One region of the Tepidibacter aestuarii genome, then DNA from elsewhere that is predicted to be linked to it. Evidence: a T-box and tRNA genes for the amino acid it is inferred to sense, from the RefSeq annotation. Region 1 holds a T-box; the other regions hold tRNA genes.
The links. The T-box of region 1 lies ahead of pheS (phenylalanine--tRNA ligase subunit alpha). A T-box ahead of a tRNA ligase gene usually reads a tRNA of that ligase, here a tRNA-Phe.
Positions count from the first base shown of each region.

Region 2: it has a tRNA-Phe gene. The T-box ahead of pheS (phenylalanine--tRNA ligase subunit alpha) is inferred to sense a tRNA for this amino acid. The anticodon was not compared.
Region 3: it has a tRNA-Phe gene. The T-box ahead of pheS (phenylalanine--tRNA ligase subunit alpha) is inferred to sense a tRNA for this amino acid. The anticodon was not compared.

Region 1 is NZ_OW235315.1:646,674-652,334, forward strand. It holds gene M2214_RS03095 (YcdB/YcdC domain-containing protein) at 1-997, shown strand, start outside; gene M2214_RS03100 (response regulator transcription factor) at 1,019-1,678, shown strand; T-box leader at 2,028-2,243, shown strand; gene pheS (phenylalanine--tRNA ligase subunit alpha) at 2,300-3,319, shown strand; gene pheT (phenylalanine--tRNA ligase subunit beta) at 3,332-5,661, shown strand, end outside.
Region 2 is NZ_OW235315.1:3,098,207-3,103,867, reverse strand. It holds rRNA gene M2214_RS15130 (23S ribosomal RNA) at 1-2,452, shown strand, start outside; tRNA gene M2214_RS15125 (tRNA-Gly) at 2,501-2,574, shown strand; rRNA gene rrf (5S ribosomal RNA) at 2,578-2,694, shown strand; tRNA gene M2214_RS15115 (tRNA-Asn) at 2,699-2,773, shown strand; tRNA gene M2214_RS15110 (tRNA-Leu) at 2,782-2,870, shown strand; tRNA gene M2214_RS15105 (tRNA-Met) at 2,877-2,952, shown strand; tRNA gene M2214_RS15100 (tRNA-Glu) at 2,957-3,031, shown strand; tRNA gene M2214_RS15095 (tRNA-Val) at 3,041-3,116, shown strand; tRNA gene M2214_RS15090 (tRNA-Asp) at 3,124-3,200, shown strand; tRNA gene M2214_RS15085 (tRNA-Thr) at 3,230-3,304, shown strand; tRNA gene M2214_RS15080 (tRNA-Tyr) at 3,311-3,396, shown strand; tRNA gene M2214_RS15075 (tRNA-Ile) at 3,405-3,481, shown strand; tRNA gene M2214_RS15070 (tRNA-Phe) at 3,491-3,566, shown strand; rRNA gene rrf (5S ribosomal RNA) at 3,582-3,698, shown strand; rRNA gene M2214_RS15060 (16S ribosomal RNA) at 4,057-5,572, shown strand; tRNA gene M2214_RS15055 (tRNA-Ala) at 5,636-5,661, shown strand, end outside.
Region 3 is NZ_OW235315.1:3,364,990-3,370,650, forward strand. It holds rRNA gene M2214_RS16245 (23S ribosomal RNA) at 1-1,333, opposite strand, end outside; rRNA gene M2214_RS16250 (16S ribosomal RNA) at 1,466-2,981, opposite strand; tRNA gene M2214_RS16255 (tRNA-Met) at 3,080-3,156, opposite strand; tRNA gene M2214_RS16260 (tRNA-Phe) at 3,168-3,243, opposite strand; tRNA gene M2214_RS16265 (tRNA-Ile) at 3,250-3,326, opposite strand; tRNA gene M2214_RS16270 (tRNA-Ile) at 3,342-3,418, opposite strand; tRNA gene M2214_RS16275 (tRNA-Pro) at 3,424-3,500, opposite strand; tRNA gene M2214_RS16280 (tRNA-Trp) at 3,520-3,595, opposite strand; tRNA gene M2214_RS16285 (tRNA-Ile) at 3,602-3,678, opposite strand; tRNA gene M2214_RS16290 (tRNA-Ile) at 3,694-3,770, opposite strand; tRNA gene M2214_RS16295 (tRNA-Pro) at 3,776-3,852, opposite strand; tRNA gene M2214_RS16300 (tRNA-Ser) at 3,867-3,957, opposite strand; tRNA gene M2214_RS16305 (tRNA-Ser) at 3,977-4,065, opposite strand; tRNA gene M2214_RS16310 (tRNA-Lys) at 4,075-4,150, opposite strand; tRNA gene M2214_RS16315 (tRNA-Gln) at 4,160-4,235, opposite strand; tRNA gene M2214_RS16320 (tRNA-Arg) at 4,241-4,317, opposite strand; tRNA gene M2214_RS16325 (tRNA-Gly) at 4,324-4,397, opposite strand; tRNA gene M2214_RS16330 (tRNA-Tyr) at 4,408-4,493, opposite strand; tRNA gene M2214_RS16335 (tRNA-Thr) at 4,500-4,574, opposite strand; tRNA gene M2214_RS16340 (tRNA-Asp) at 4,612-4,688, opposite strand; tRNA gene M2214_RS16345 (tRNA-Val) at 4,696-4,771, opposite strand; tRNA gene M2214_RS16350 (tRNA-Glu) at 4,781-4,855, opposite strand; tRNA gene M2214_RS16355 (tRNA-Met) at 4,860-4,935, opposite strand; tRNA gene M2214_RS16360 (tRNA-Leu) at 4,942-5,030, opposite strand; tRNA gene M2214_RS16365 (tRNA-Asn) at 5,040-5,114, opposite strand; rRNA gene rrf (5S ribosomal RNA) at 5,119-5,235, opposite strand; rRNA gene M2214_RS16375 (23S ribosomal RNA) at 5,335-5,661, opposite strand, start outside.

The sequences.
Region 1 (5,661 bases):
ATGCTATGATATAAAAGAAGATGAAGAAGAATTAAAGAGGTTAATAAAAGAGGTTAAATTCATAAAAGATGCAGAAGAAACTAGAGATTATATGTTTGGAATAGAATCAAATGGAGCTTGGCGTATTATATGGGATAAAGAAGAAAATAAAGATCATTCTTATAGTATATTAATAGATGCCAAAAATAAAAAATTATTAGAAATACAAAATTATGTAGGAGTAAATACAAAAGGAATAACAAATAGAAAAACTATAATAGATATAAAACAAGCAAAACAAAAGGCATACAATTTTGTAAAAGATAATGAGTTAGTAGGTGATATAAATAAATTAAAGTTGAAGTTGATTTATGGGAAGGGTATCGGAAAATTTGTATTTTTATATAATGAAGAGGAGTATGTATTTGTTGATGTAGATATGACTATAGATAAAGTTTCTAGAATTAGTCGTAATATTGCACCTATTTATAAGTGTGATGATACAAATGTGAATATAAAAAAAGAAAAAGCAATAGAGATTGCACTTGATGGAATTGAAAAGTATTTTAATGTAAAAGTAGACAAGGATAAGTTAGTAGAAGATATTAGTTTATATAAAGAAATAGAAATTTCAGATGGAACAATAAGACCTGCAAGTTGGAATATATATTGGAGAGATTTAAAGTTAAGAGAAGAAAAAAATAAACAGGTTGGATACAGTGCTTATATAGATGCCAATACAGGAGAGTTAAGAGAAGTAGGAGCTTATAATACGGATTTAAATCAAAAAACTTCAAAAATTAGTGATGAAGAAATGAAGCAAATAGCACTTGATTTTATAGAAAAAAACAAATTCGTGAGTGATATAAAAGATTTAAAAGAACCTAAAATAGATAGATGGAAAAATTATGATCAAGAAAGTGGTGCAGTAGGATTTAAACATAAAGATGAAATGCTATGGGTTTATATTGACTTTACAAATAAAAAGGTAAATCATATTGGATATGGACTAAGATAAGAATAGAGGTGCTTAATACTATTGGAAAGAATTTTAATTGTTGAAGATGATACTGATATTTCAGATTTAATACAGATGAATTTAAATATGGTAGGTTATGATACTAAGCAGGTCTATGATGGGAAAAATGCTTTAGAATATATAGAAAAAGAAAACTTTGATTTAATAATTTTAGATGTTATGCTTCCAGAAATTGATGGGTTTGGTGTAATGGAAAGAATTAAGCATACTAATTTGCCTGTAATATTTTTAACTGCTAAAAATTCAATTTCTGATAGAGTAAAAGGCTTAAAAATAGGGGCAGATGACTATATTGTAAAGCCATTTGAATGTATAGAACTTTTAGCTAGAATTGAATCTGTATTAAGACGTTATGGAAGAAAGAACGATCATGTATTATTGAAGGATCTAGAGATTTCTTTAGATGAAAGAGTAGTAAAGAAAAGTGGTAAGGTTATTGATTTGGCTTGCAAAGAGTTTGAACTGTTAAAGCTTTTAATTGTAAATAAAGGAATGTCTTTAACTAGAGAAATAATTTTAGAAAGAGTATGGGGATTTGACTACCTAGGAGAAACGAGAACTGTCGATATGCATATTCAAAAGATAAGGAAAAAACTAGATTTATTTGATGAAATAAAAACTATATATAAAATTGGATATAGGTTAGAAAATTTAGACTAAATTTTTAAAAGTTAATGCTTAAATCTTTTTTTTAAAAGTGAGATGAAATGCAATTCTATAAATAAAAAGAAAATCAAAAAATATGTCTATAAAAATGTTAGAGAATGCCTTTAGATATTTTGCTAAGGAACTTAGCTTTTGTCGTTGAATAATACGTTAAGAAATTTGTGTGTCTGACCGAGGGAGTTCGCAAATTTTAGTATTATTCATAAGACGAAGGCTTAGTTTCTTCAAAATATCTATTGTATGAACGGTATTTTCATAGACATATTTTGCATTAGAAATATAAATTAAAAACTTATTGTAAATTATCTGAAAATATGATATAATGCAACATAAAGTTTAATACATAAAAGCTGTGAAAGAGAGAGTATTTTGAACCATCTTAGACCAGAGAGGAATATAAAGCTGAAATTATTCCCTAAGATACCAAGAGAAGTTCACTCTGGAGCTTTAAAACTGAAATAACAGTAGGTTTTAACGTTGGACGCGTTAAGTCTTTCGAGTGGTCTATTTAATAGACTATTAGGGTGGTACCGCGGAATATAAGTCTTTCGTCCCTTTCAGGGATTGAAGGGCTTTTTTTATATCTAAATATTATTGTAGGAAAGGGTGAATTAAGTGAAAGATCAATTAATTAACATAAAAGACAGTGCCCTAGCACAGATCAATGAATGTGTTAAAATGGATGAAATTGAAAGCTTAAGAGTTAAGTACTTAGGTAAAAAGGGCGAGATAACTGACATATTAAAAGGAATGGGTAAGTTATCAGCAGAGGAAAGACCTGTTATTGGTAAGGTTGCAAATGAGGTAAGATCTGAGATTGAAGACGCTATAGTTTCTAAAAAAGAAGAGATAAAGACTATAGAGAAAAATGCAAAGTTACAAGAAGAGGTTTTAGATGTTACTATGCCTGGTAAAGAATTTAAGGTAGGAAAGAAGCATCCTATAACTCAAATAATAGATGAGGTTAAATATATATTCACAGGTATGGGATTTAAGGTTGCTCAGGGACCTGAGATTGAGACAGTATTTAATAACTTTGATGCATTAAATGCTCCTAAGAACCATCCGTCAAGAGATACTAGTGATACATTCTATATAGATGACAACTTACTTCTTAGAACTCAAACATCTCCAGTTCAAATAAGAACTATGAAATCAACTACACCACCTATTAAGATAATAGCACCTGGAAGATGTTTTAGATTTGATGCACCAGATGCTACTCATTCTCCAATGTTCCATCAAATAGAGGGACTTGTAATAGGTGAGCATGTTACAATGGCAGAACTTAAAGGTGCTCTTAATGAATTTGTTAGACAATTATTTGGAGATAGCACTAAGACTAAATTTAGACCACATAACTTCCCATTTACAGAGCCAAGTGCAGAGGTTGATGTGACTTGTTTTAAGTGTAAAGGTGAAGGTTGTTCAGTATGTAAAGGTGAAGGTTGGATAGAAATACTTGGAGCTGGAATGGTTCATCCAAACGTGCTTAGAAACTGTGGAATAGATCCTGAAAAATACAGCGGATTTGCTTTTGGTATGGGTGTAGATAGAATAGCAATGCTTAAGTATGAGATAGATGATATAAGATTATTATTTGAAAACGATATGAGATTTTTAAATCAATTTTAAGGGAGTGTTGATATGTTAGTACCTGTTAAATGGCTTAGAGACTATGTTGATATAGATATGAATACACAAGAATTTGCTGATAAAATGACTATGACTGGATCAAAGGTTGAAAAGGTTGAGTATTTTGGAGCAGATATAGAAAAGGTTGCAGTTGGTAAAATATTAGAAATAACTAAGCATCCAAATGCTGATAAGTTAATAGTTACAAAGGTTGATATTGGATCAGAAGTTATTCAAATAGTAACTGGAGCAAAAAATGTAAAAGAGGGAGATTTAATTCCTGTTGCATTAGTTGGAGCAAAGCTTCCTGGTGGAATAAAAATCAAAAAAGGAAAACTAAGAGGAGAATTATCTCAAGGTATGATGTGTTCAAGTGAAGAACTTGGAATTCCTTTTAGTATGATTGAAGAAAGCAAAAGAGATGGAATATATGTATTAGATGAAGAGTACGAATTAGGAGCAGATGTTAAAGAAGTACTTGGTATAAATGATGCTTTAATAGAATTTGAAATAACTTCAAATAGACCAGACTGCTTATCTATTTTAGGTATTGCAAGAGAGGCTGCTGTTACAATAGGAAAAGAACTTAAATATCCTAATATAGAGGTTAAAGAGTCAGATGATGTAGCTGAGTTTAATATAAAGATTGAAGAAGAAGATTTATGTAGAAGATATGCTACTAGAATAATAAAAAATGTTAAAATAGAGGCTTCTCCATACTGGATGCAAAGAAGACTTATAGAAGCTGGTGTTAGACCTATTAATAATATAGTTGATATTACTAACTATGTTATGTTAGAGCTTGGGCAACCGCTTCATGCTTTTGATTTAGAAAAGTTAGGAAGGGAAACTATAGTTGTAAGACGTGCTGAAGATGAAGAAAAGTTTACAACATTAGATGATGTTGAAAGAACATTAGATAGCAATATGCTTTTAATAACTAATGGAGAAAAATCAGTTGCAATAGCTGGAGTTATGGGTGGTGCAAATTCAGAAGTTAGTGATAATACTAAGACTATACTTCTTGAAAGTGCTAACTTTGATGCTGATAGCATAAGAAGAACTTCTAAGAAGCTTAACTTAAGAACAGAAGCATCTGCTAAGTTTGAAAAAGGAATAGATGTTAATTTAGTTGAAACTGCAATAAATAGAGCGGCACAATTAATAGAGCAGTTAAATGCAGGAACTGTATTAAAGGGAATAGTAGAAAACTATAATGCTCCTGTAAAAGAGCAAAAGATAACTGTTAGACCTCAAAGAATAAACAAGCTATTAGGAGAGAATATTTCTCTTAATCAATTTGTAGAGATACTTGAAAGCTTAGAGTTTAAGTGCGAACTAATTGAAGATAAAGTTGAACTTACAGTTCCAAGCTTTAGACTTGATATGGTGGAAGAAGCCGATGTATTAGAAGAGGTAGCTAGAATATATGGATATGAAAATATACCATCTAAGATGCTATATGGAGATAACACTATGGGTCTTCAAACTATAGAGCAGTTATTTGAAGAAGGTATAAAGAGTAGTTTGGTTTCTATGGGTCTTAATGAAATATTAACTTATTCATTTGTAAGTCCAAGAGGAGTAGATAAAATAAATCTTTCAAAGGATTCTATAAAGAGAAACTTTATAAAGATTAAAAATCCTCTAGGTGAAGAAACTAGCGTTATGAGAACTACACTGTTACCTAATATGTTAGATGTTGCAGCTAGAAATAATTCTAGAAAAGTTGAAGAGTTTGCAGCATTTGAAATAGGAAATACTTTCATGCCTATGGATGAAATAATGCCTGTTGAGAGAAAATCTATATGTATATCTATGTATAAAGATTCTATAGATTTCTTTGATATGAAGGGTGTAGTTGAAGAATTGTTCAAAAATATAGGATTTGAGAATTATGAAGTACTACCTGAAAAAAATCACACTACATTCCACCCAGGAAGATGTGCTAACATAGTATACAATGATAATATAGTAGGGGTATTTGGAGAATTACATCCTGATGTATTAGAAAACTATGATATAAGCAAGAGGGGATACGCTGCTGAGTTTGATTTTGAACTATTATTAACTTATGCAAACGATGAAAAGTTATATACACCACTTCCTAAATATCCTGCTATGACAAGAGATATAGCACTTCTTATTAAAGATGAAGTTTATGTTAAGGAAATAGAGGATATAATTACTAAGAATTCTCAAGGTTTAGTAGAGAGTTTTAAATTATTCGATGTATATAAGGGAGAGCAAATTGAAGAAGGTTATAAATCTGTTGCATATTCTTTAGTATATAGAAGCAAAGATAATACTCTTACAGATGAAGAAGTAAATAAAGTTCACGA
Region 2 (5,661 bases), 1.2 Mb from region 1:
ATACTTCTTGGTGACCGATAGCGTATAGTACCGTGAGGGAAAGGTGAAAAGAACCCCGGAAGGGGAGTGAAATAGAACCTGAAACCCTATGCCTACAAGCTGTGGGAGCACATTTTTAGTGTGACCGCGTACTTTTTGTAGAACGGGCCAACGAGTTACGATAAGTAGCAAGGTTAAGGACTTAGGGTCTGGAGCCGTAGCGAAAGCGAGTCTTAACTGGGCGATTCAGTTACTTGTCGTAGACCCGAAACCGAGCGACCTACCCATGGCCAGGATGAAGCGAAAGTAAAATTTCGTGGAGGTCCGAACCCACGCACGTTGAAAAGTGCGGGGATGAGCTGTGGGTAGAGGTGAAATTCCAATCGAGCTCGGAGATAGCTGGTTCTCCCCGAAATAGCTTTAGGGCTAGCCTCAAGCTTAGAGATGAGGAGGTAGAGCACTGAATGTCCTAGGGGCCCTGTGGGTTACCGAAGACTATCAAACTCCGAATGCCTTTATCTTTTGCTTGGGAGTCAGACTGTGGGTGATAAGATTCATAGTCGAGAGGGAAACAGCCCAGACCGTCAGCTAAGGTCCCTAAATGTAAGTTAAGTGGTAAAGGATGTGGGATTGCACAGACAACCAGGATGTTGGCTTAGAAGCAGCCATTCATTCAAAGAGTGCGTAATAGCTCACTGGTCGAGTGATCCTGCGCCGAAAATTATCGGGGCTAAAACTTACTACCGAAGCTACGGCATTGACTTTGTCAATGGGTAGGGGAGCATTCACTGCGGGTTGAAGCTAGACCGGAAGGACTAGTGGACTGCAGTGAAGAGAGAATGTTGGCATGAGTAGCGAGACGTAGGTGAGAATCCTACGGGCCGAAAACCCAAGGTTTCCTGAGGAAGGTTCGTCCGCTCAGGGTTAGTCGGGACCTAAGCCGAGGCCGAAAGGCGTAGGTGATGGACAACAGGTTGAGATTCCTGTACTACCGATAATCGTTTGAAGAATGGGGTGACGCAGAAGGATAGGCTATCCTACTATTGGATATGTAGGTCCAAGCATTAAGGGAGCATTGATAGGCAAATCCGTCGGTGCAATCCTGAGGTGTGATGGGGAGCGAAATTTAAGTAGCGAAGTAGTCGATTTCATGCTGCCAAGAAAAGCCTCTACTGAGATTAAAGGTACCCGTACCGCAAACCGACACAGGTGGGTGAGAAGAGAATTCTAAGGCTAGCGAGAGAACTTTTGTTAAGGAACTCGGCAAAATGACCCCGTAACTTAGGGATAAGGGGTGCCTCATTAGGGTGTATGCCCGAAGAGGCCGCAGAGAATAGGCCCAAGCGACTGTTTACCAAAAACATAGGTTTCTGCTAAGTCGAAAGACGATGTATAGGAGCTGACGCCTGCCCGGTGCTGGAAGGTTAAGGGGATGTGTTAGACATTAGTCGAAGCATTGAACTTAAGCCCCAGTAAACGGCGGCCGTAACTATAACGGTCCTAAGGTAGCGAAATTCCTTGTCGGGTAAGTTCCGACCCGCACGAAAGGCGTAACGATTTGGGCACTGTCTCAACAAAAGACTCGGTGAAATTGTAATTCCGGTGAAGATGCCGGATACCTGCGACAGGACGGAAAGACCCCATGGAGCTTTACTGTAGCCTGGCATTGGATTTCGATATTACATGTACAGGATAGGTGGGAGACTGAGATACGAGAACGCCAGTTTTCGTGGAGTCATCCTTGGGATACCACCCTTGTAATATTGAGATTCTAACCATAGACCATGAATCTGGTCTTGGGACACTGTCAGGTGGACAGTTTGACTGGGGCGGTCGCCTCCCAAAATGTAACGGAGGCGCCCAAAGGTTCCCTCAGCACGGTCGGAAATCGTGCGAAGAGTGCAAAGGCAAAAGGGAGCTTGATTGCAAGACATACAGGTCGAGCAAGGACGAAAGTCGGGCTTAGTGATCCGGTGGTTCCGCGTGGAAGGGCCATCGCTCAACGGATAAAAGCTACCCTGGGGATAACAGGCTTATCTCCCCCAAGAGTCCACATCGACGGGGAGGTTTGGCACCTCGATGTCGGCTCATCACATCCTGGGGCTGTAGTAGGTCCCAAGGGTTGGGCTGTTCGCCCATTAAAGTGGTACGCGAGCTGGGTTCAGAACGTCGTGAGACAGTTCGGTCCCTATCCGTCGCAGGCGTAGGAAATTTGAGAGGAGCTGTCCTTAGTACGAGAGGACCGGGATGGACATACCTCTGGTGCACCAGTTGTCACGCCAGTGGCATAGCTGGGTAGCTATGTATGGAATGGATAAGCGCTGAAAGCATCTAAGCGCGAAGCCAACCTCAAGATAAGATTTCCCATCTTTATGAGTAAGATCCCAGGAAGACTACCTGGTTGATAGGTTCAAGGTGTAAGCTCAGTAATGAGTTCAGCTGATGAATACTAATAGATCGAGGACTTAACCAAATTTTAAATCTGGTCAATTTTGAAAGTATTAATCTTAATACTTAATATGCGGGTGTAGCTCAGTGGTAGAGTTCCGGCCTTCCAAGCCGGCTGCGAGGGTTCGACTCCCTTCACCCGCTCCAATATGTGGTTATTATAGCAAAGAGGATACACCTGTTCCCATTCCGAACACAGAAGTTAAGCTCTTTAGCGCTGATGGTACTTGGGGGGCAGCCCCCTGGGAGAGTAAGACGTAGCCACGTATGTTCCAAGGTAGCTCAATGGTGGAGCAATCGGCTGTTAACCGATAGGCTGTGGGTTCGAGCCCCACCCTTGGAGCCAAAAAAAATGCCGAGGTGGCGGAACTGGCAGACGCACAGGACTTAAAATCCTGCGGTCCTTACAGATCGTACCGGTTCGATTCCGGTCCTCGGCACCACAATAACGCGGGATGGAGCAGTTGGCAGCTCGTCGGGCTCATAACCCGAAGGTCGTAGGTTCAAGTCCTGCTCCCGCAACCAGTATGGCCCCTTGGTCAAGCGGTTAAGACACCGCCCTTTCACGGCGGTAACAGGGGTTCGATTCCCCTAGGGGTCACCATTAATAATTGGGCTCATAGCTCAGCTGGGAGAGCACCTGCCTTACAAGCAGGGGGTCACAGGTTCGAGCCCTGTTGAGCCCACCAATTATTTGGCCTGGTAGTTCAGTTGGTTAGAATGCCAGCCTGTCACGCTGGAGGTCGAGGGTTCGAGTCCCTTCCAGGTCGCCAAAAAAATACTTTTAAAATAAATAATATACGCTAGTGTGGCTCAACGGTAGAGCAGCTGACTTGTAATCAGCAGGTTGTAGGTTCGATTCCTATCACTAGCTCCAAAATATGGAGGGGTTCCCGAGTTGGCCAAAGGGGGCAGACTGTAAATCTGTTAGCATCGCTTTCACTGGTTCGAATCCAGTCCCCTCCACCAAAAAAAGTGGGCCTTTAGCTCAGTTGGTTAGAGCGCCCGGCTCATAACCGGTAGGTCTGGGGTTCGAGTCCCTGAAGGCCCACCACTTTTTTTTGCCCAGATAGCTCAGTCGGTAGAGCAGGGGACTGAAAATCCCCGTGTCGGTGGTTCGATTCCGCCTCTGGGCACCAAAATTAAAAAGATTATGTGGTTATTATAGCAAGGAGGATACACCTGTTCCCATTCCGAACACAGAAGTTAAGCTCCTTAGCGCCGATGGTACTTGGGGGGCAGCCCCCTGGGAGAGTAGGACGTAGCCACGTAATCTTTTTTTATAAAGTTTTAATTATGATTGATGAGTTTAATAGTATATTTCGAGTGAATGATAAAAAAGCCTTTCTTTGAAAGATTATATATAGAGATTTTTTTGAAATTCGTAACGGAAATTATACTTATATGCAATTCAAATAGGAATACAAATTCTTACTCATTATAAAAAAACTTTTAAAAAAGTATTGACGAATATGTCGAAAGATGATATATTATTACATGTCCTCGAAAACGAGGCAAACAAGAAACACAAAATGAACTTTGAAAATTAAACAGTAGGTTATAAATAAATCACAACAGTGATTTTCGGAAACAACACATAAAGTCAGTTTACTGAGTACTGACAAACTTTTATTTAAGAGTTTGATCCTGGCTCAGGATGAACGCTGGCGGCGTGCCTAACACATGCAAGTCGAGCGGAGATTAAAAAGCTTGCTTTTTAATCTTAGCGGCGGACGGGTGAGTAACGCGTGGGTAACCTGCCCTATACACACGGATAACATATCGAAAGATATGCTAATACGAGATAACACATTTTTAAGGCATCTTAGAAATGTCAAAGCGTTAGCGGTATAGGATGGACCCGCGTCCCATTAGCTAGTTGGTGAGGTAAAAGCTTACCAAGGCGACGATGGGTAGCCGACCTGAGAGGGTGATCGGCCACACTGGAACTGAGACACGGTCCAGACTCCTACGGGAGGCAGCAGTGGGGAATATTGCACAATGGGGGAAACCCTGATGCAGCAACGCCGCGTGAGCGATGAAGGCCTTCGGGTCGTAAAGCTCTGTCCTAAGGGAAGATAATGACGGTACCTTAGGAGGAAGCCCCGGCTAACTACGTGCCAGCAGCCGCGGTAATACGTAGGGGGCAAGCGTTATCCGGAATTACTGGGCGTAAAGGGTGCGTAGGCGGCCTTGTAAGTCAGAAGTGAAAGGCTACGGCTCAACCGTAGTAAGCTTTTGAAACTGCAGGGCTTGAGTGCAGGAGAGGAGAGTAGAATTCCTAGTGTAGCGGTGAAATGCGTAGATATTAGGAGGAATACCAGTTGCGAAGGCGGCTCTCTGGACTGTAACTGACGCTGAGGCACGAAAGCGTGGGGAGCGAACAGGATTAGATACCCTGGTAGTCCACGCCGTAAACGATGAGTGCTAGGTGTCGGGGGTTACCCCCCTCGGTGCCGCAGCTAACGCATTAAGCACTCCGCCTGGGGAGTACGCTCGCAAGAGTGAAACTCAAAGGAATTGACGGGGACCCGCACAAGTAGCGGAGCATGTGGTTTAATTCGAAGCAACGCGAAGAACCTTACCTAAGCTTGACATCCCTCAGACCGCTTCTTAATCGAAGCTTTCCCTTCGGGGACTGAGGTGACAGGTGGTGCATGGTTGTCGTCAGCTCGTGTCGTGAGATGTTGGGTTAAGTCCCGCAACGAGCGCAACCCTTATCTTTAGTTGCCAGCATTTTGGATGGGCACTCTAGAGAGACTGCCGAGGATAACTCGGAGGAAGGTGGGGATGACGTCAAATCATCATGCCCCTTATGCTTAGGGCTACACACGTGCTACAATGGCTAGTACAGAGAGTTGCGAAACCGCGAGGTCAAGCTAATCTCTTAAAGCTAGTCTCAGTTCGGATTGCAGGCTGAAACTCGCCTGCATGAAGCTGGAGTTACTAGTAATCGCGAATCAGAATGTCGCGGTGAATGCGTTCCCGGGTCTTGTACACACCGCCCGTCACACCACGGAAGTTGGGGGCGCCCGAAGTCAGATATCCAACCGTAAGGAGGAATCTGCCGAAGGTGAAATCAATGACTGGGGTGAAGTCGTAACAAGGTAGCCGTATCGGAAGGTGCGGCTGGATCACCTCCTTTCTAAGGAGAAATAACCTACTGTTTAATTTTGAGAGTTTATTAAAACTCTTAAAAATACAATATGGGGGCGTAGCTCAGTTGGGAGAGCA
Region 3 (5,661 bases), 910 kb from region 1:
TCGGCCCGTAGGATTCTCACCTACGTCTCGCTACTCATGCCAACATTCTCTCTTCACTGCAGTCCACTAGTCCTTCCGGTCTAGCTTCAACCCGCAGTGAATGCTCCCCTACCCATTGACAAAGTCAATGCCGTAGCTTCGGTAGTAAGTTTTAGCCCCGATAATTTTCGGCGCAGGATCACTCGACCAGTGAGCTATTACGCACTCTTTGAATGAATGGCTGCTTCTAAGCCAACATCCTGGTTGTCTGTGCAATCCCACATCCTTTACCACTTAACTTACATTTAGGGACCTTAGCTGACGGTCTGGGCTGTTTCCCTCTCGACTATGAATCTTATCACCCACAGTCTGACTCCCAAGCAAAAGATAAAGGCATTCGGAGTTTGATAGTCTTCGGTAACCCACAGGGCCCCTAGGACATTCAGTGCTCTACCTCCTCATCTCTAAGCTTGAGGCTAGCCCTAAAGCTATTTCGGGGAGAACCAGCTATCTCCGAGCTCGATTGGAATTTCACCTCTACCCACAGCTCATCCCCGCACTTTTCAACGTGCGTGGGTTCGGACCTCCACGAAATTTTACTTTCGCTTCATCCTGGCCATGGGTAGGTCGCTCGGTTTCGGGTCTACGACAAGTAACTGAATCGCCCAGTTAAGACTCGCTTTCGCTACGGCTCCAGACCCTAAGTCCTTAACCTTGCTACTTATCGTAACTCGTTGGCCCGTTCTACAAAAAGTACGCGGTCACACTAAAAATGTGCTCCCACAGCTTGTAGGCATAGGGTTTCAGGTTCTATTTCACTCCCCTTCCGGGGTTCTTTTCACCTTTCCCTCACGGTACTATACGCTATCGGTCACCAAGAAGTATTTAGCCTTGGGGGGTGGTCCCCCCAGCTTCCCACAGGGTTTCACGTGTCCCGTGGTACTCTGGAGTATGCTCGAAAGTCTTCTTGTTTAATCTACAGGACTATTACCTTCTATGGTGGGTCTTTCCAAACCTCTTCGACTACAATACCTCTTTCTTGTGAGCATATCCGCAACCCCTATGAAGAAAACTTCATAGGTTTGGGCTCTTCCCCTTTCGCTCGCCGCTACTTAGGGAATCGATTTTTCTTTCTCTTCCTCGAGGTACTTAGATGTTTCAGTTCCCTCGGTTCCCCTCCTTAGACTATGTATTCATCTAAGGATACCTAGACATTACTCTAGGTGGGTTTCCCCATTCGGAAATCTCCGGATCAAAGATTGCTTGCATCTCCCCGAAGCTTATCGCAGCTTACCACGTCCTTCATCGGCTCTTGGTGCCAAGGCATCCGCCCTACGCCCTTAATAACTTAACCTAAATTTATTTAAATCTGTTCAATTTTCAAAGTACTAAAGTACGTCGCCAACGAATTAAAAATTCCGTTGCTCAAAGTACTAATTTTGAGGAATAAACCCTCAAAATTAAACAGTAGGTTATTTCTCCTTAGAAAGGAGGTGATCCAGCCGCACCTTCCGATACGGCTACCTTGTTACGACTTCACCCCAGTCATTGATTTCACCTTCGGCAGATTCCTCCTTACGGTTGGATATCTGACTTCGGGCGCCCCCAACTTCCGTGGTGTGACGGGCGGTGTGTACAAGACCCGGGAACGCATTCACCGCGACATTCTGATTCGCGATTACTAGTAACTCCAGCTTCATGCAGGCGAGTTTCAGCCTGCAATCCGAACTGAGACTAGCTTTAAGAGATTAGCTTGACCTCGCGGTTTCGCAACTCTCTGTACTAGCCATTGTAGCACGTGTGTAGCCCTAAGCATAAGGGGCATGATGATTTGACGTCATCCCCACCTTCCTCCGAGTTATCCTCGGCAGTCTCTCTAGAGTGCCCATCCAAAATGCTGGCAACTAAAGATAAGGGTTGCGCTCGTTGCGGGACTTAACCCAACATCTCACGACACGAGCTGACGACAACCATGCACCACCTGTCACCTCAGTCCCCGAAGGGAAAGCTTCGATTAAGAAGCGGTCTGAGGGATGTCAAGCTTAGGTAAGGTTCTTCGCGTTGCTTCGAATTAAACCACATGCTCCGCTACTTGTGCGGGTCCCCGTCAATTCCTTTGAGTTTCACTCTTGCGAGCGTACTCCCCAGGCGGAGTGCTTAATGCGTTAGCTGCGGCACCGAGGGGGGTAACCCCCGACACCTAGCACTCATCGTTTACGGCGTGGACTACCAGGGTATCTAATCCTGTTCGCTCCCCACGCTTTCGTGCCTCAGCGTCAGTTACAGTCCAGAGAGCCGCCTTCGCAACTGGTATTCCTCCTAATATCTACGCATTTCACCGCTACACTAGGAATTCTACTCTCCTCTCCTGCACTCAAGCCCTGCAGTTTCAAAAGCTTACTACGGTTGAGCCGTAGCCTTTCACTTCTGACTTACAAGGCCGCCTACGCACCCTTTACGCCCAGTAATTCCGGATAACGCTTGCCCCCTACGTATTACCGCGGCTGCTGGCACGTAGTTAGCCGGGGCTTCCTCCTAAGGTACCGTCATTATCTTCCCTTAGGACAGAGCTTTACGACCCGAAGGCCTTCATCGCTCACGCGGCGTTGCTGCATCAGGGTTTCCCCCATTGTGCAATATTCCCCACTGCTGCCTCCCGTAGGAGTCTGGACCGTGTCTCAGTTCCAGTGTGGCCGATCACCCTCTCAGGTCGGCTACCCATCGTCGCCTTGGTAAGCTTTTACCTCACCAACTAGCTAATGGGACGCGGGTCCATCCTATACCGCTAACGCTTTGACATTTCTAAGATGCCTTAAAAATGTGTTATCTCGTATTAGCATATCTTTCGATATGTTATCCGTGTGTATAGGGCAGGTTACCCACGCGTTACTCACCCGTCCGCCGCTAAGATTAAAAAGCAAGCTTTTTAATCTCCGCTCGACTTGCATGTGTTAGGCACGCCGCCAGCGTTCATCCTGAGCCAGGATCAAACTCTTAAATAAAAGTTTGTCAGTACTCAGTAAACTGACTTTATGTGTTGTTTCCGAAAATCACTGTTGTGATTTATTTATAACCTACTGTTTAATTTTCAAGGTTCACTTGGTAGCGGCAACTAGATTCGAACTAGTGACCTTTCGGGTATGAACCGAACGCTCTAGCCAACTGAGCTATGCCGCCACACTAATTCATGGTGCCCAGAGGCGGAATCGAACCACCGACACGGGGATTTTCAGTCCCCTGCTCTACCGACTGAGCTATCTGGGCATAAAGTGGTGGGCCTTCAGGGACTCGAACCCCAGACCTACCGGTTATGAGCCGGGCGCTCTAACCAACTGAGCTAAAGGCCCACTTTATTATATATATGGTGGGCTTAGCTGGACTCGAACCAGCGACCTCACGCTTATCAGGCGTGCGCTCTAACCACCTGAGCTATAAGCCCTTACTTGGTCGAGGTGGAGGGACTCGAACCCCCGGCCCCATGGTCCCAAACCACGTGCGCTACCAAACTGCGCTACACCTCGATATTTAAATAAAAAGTTTTGGCAGGGGTGACAGGACTTGAACCCACGACATACGGTTTTGGAGACCGTCGTTCTACCAACTGAACTACACCCCTATAAAGTGGTGGGCCTTCAGGGACTCGAACCCCAGACCTACCGGTTATGAGCCGGGCGCTCTAACCAACTGAGCTAAAGGCCCACTTTATTGTATATATGGTGGGCTTAGCTGGACTCGAACCAGCGACCTCACGCTTATCAGGCGTGCGCTCTAACCACCTGAGCTATAAGCCCTTACTTGGTCGAGGTGGAGGGACTCGAACCCCCGGCCCCATGGTCCCAAACCACGTGCGCTACCAAACTGCGCTACACCTCGATACTTAAATAAAATGGCGGAGAAGGAGGGATTTGAACCCTCGCGCCCCGTAAAAGACCTACTCCCTTAGCAGGGGAGCCTCTTCAGCCACTTGAGTACTTCTCCATTTTAATTATGTTGTTTTTGGCGGAGGAGGTGGGATTTGAACCCACGGCCCCTTTCGGAGTCACTGGTTTTCAAGACCAGCTCCTTAAGCCACTCGGACACCCCTCCGCGTTTTTTTGGTGACCCATCCGCGACTCGAACGCGGGACACCCTGATTAAAAGTCAGGTGCTCTACCGACTGAGCTAATGGGTCAAATTAAATTGGCTGGGGATGCTGGACTCGAACCAACGCATGCAGGAATCAAAATCCTGAGCCTTACCGACTTGGCGAATCCCCAGTATATGGCGTGCCTGCAGGGATTCGAACCCCGGACACGTGGCTTAGAAGGCCACTGCTCTATCCAACTGAGCTACAGGCACATATTTTGGAGCGGGTGAAGGGAGTCGAACCCTCGCAGCCGGCTTGGAAGGCCGGAACTCTACCACTGAGCTACACCCGCATATTTTATTTGGTGGAGGGGACTGGATTCGAACCAGTGAAAGCGATGCTAACAGATTTACAGTCTGCCCCCTTTGGCCAACTCGGGAACCCCTCCATGTTTTGGAGCTAGTGATAGGAATCGAACCTACAACCTGCTGATTACAAGTCAGCTGCTCTACCGTTGAGCCACACTAGCACTTTTTTATTTTTTCAAATATCCCAATTTAATTATTTGGCGACCTGGAAGGGACTCGAACCCTCGACCTCCAGCGTGACAGGCTGGCATTCTAACCAACTGAACTACCAGGCCGAATAATTGGTGGGCTCAACAGGGCTCGAACCTGTGACCCCCTGCTTGTAAGGCAGGTGCTCTCCCAGCTGAGCTATGAGCCCAATTATTAATGGTGACCCCTAGGGGAATCGAACCCCTGTTACCGCCGTGAAAGGGCGGTGTCTTAACCGCTTGACCAAGGGGCCATACTGGTTGCGGGAGCAGGACTCGAACCTACGACCTTCGGGTTATGAGCCCGACGAGCTGCCAACTGCTCCATCCCGCGTTATTGTGGTGCCGAGGACCGGAATCGAACCGGTACGATCTGTAAGGACCGCAGGATTTTAAGTCCTGTGCGTCTGCCAGTTCCGCCACCTCGGCATTTTTTTTTGGCTCCAAGGGTGGGGCTCGAACCCACAGCCTATCGGTTAACAGCCGATTGCTCCACCATTGAGCTACCTTGGAACATACGTGGCTACGTCTTACTCTCCCAGGGGGCTGCCCCCCAAGTACCATCAGCGCTAAAGAGCTTAACTTCTGTGTTCGGAATGGGAACAGGTGTATCCTCTTTGCTATAATAACCACATATTTTTTTGTCGAACAAGATGTATTGTATCATCTTAAGTCTATCTTGTCAACACTTTTGCTGAAAATTAATACTTTCAAAATTGACCAGATTTAAAATTTGGTTAAGTCCTCGATCTATTAGTATTCATCAGCTGAACTCATTACTGAGCTTACACCTTGAACCTATCAACCAGGTAGTCTTCCTGGGATCTTACTCATAAAGATGGGAAATCTTATCTTGAGGTTGGCTTCGCGCTTAGATGCTTTCAGCGCTTATCCATTCCATACATAGCTACCCAGCTATGCCACTGGCGTGACAACTGGTGCACCAGAGGTATGTCCATCCCGGTCCTCTCGTACTAAGGACAGCTCCTCTCAAATTTCCTACGCCTGCGACGGATAGGGACCGAACTGTCTCACGACGTTCTGAACCCAGCTCGCGTAC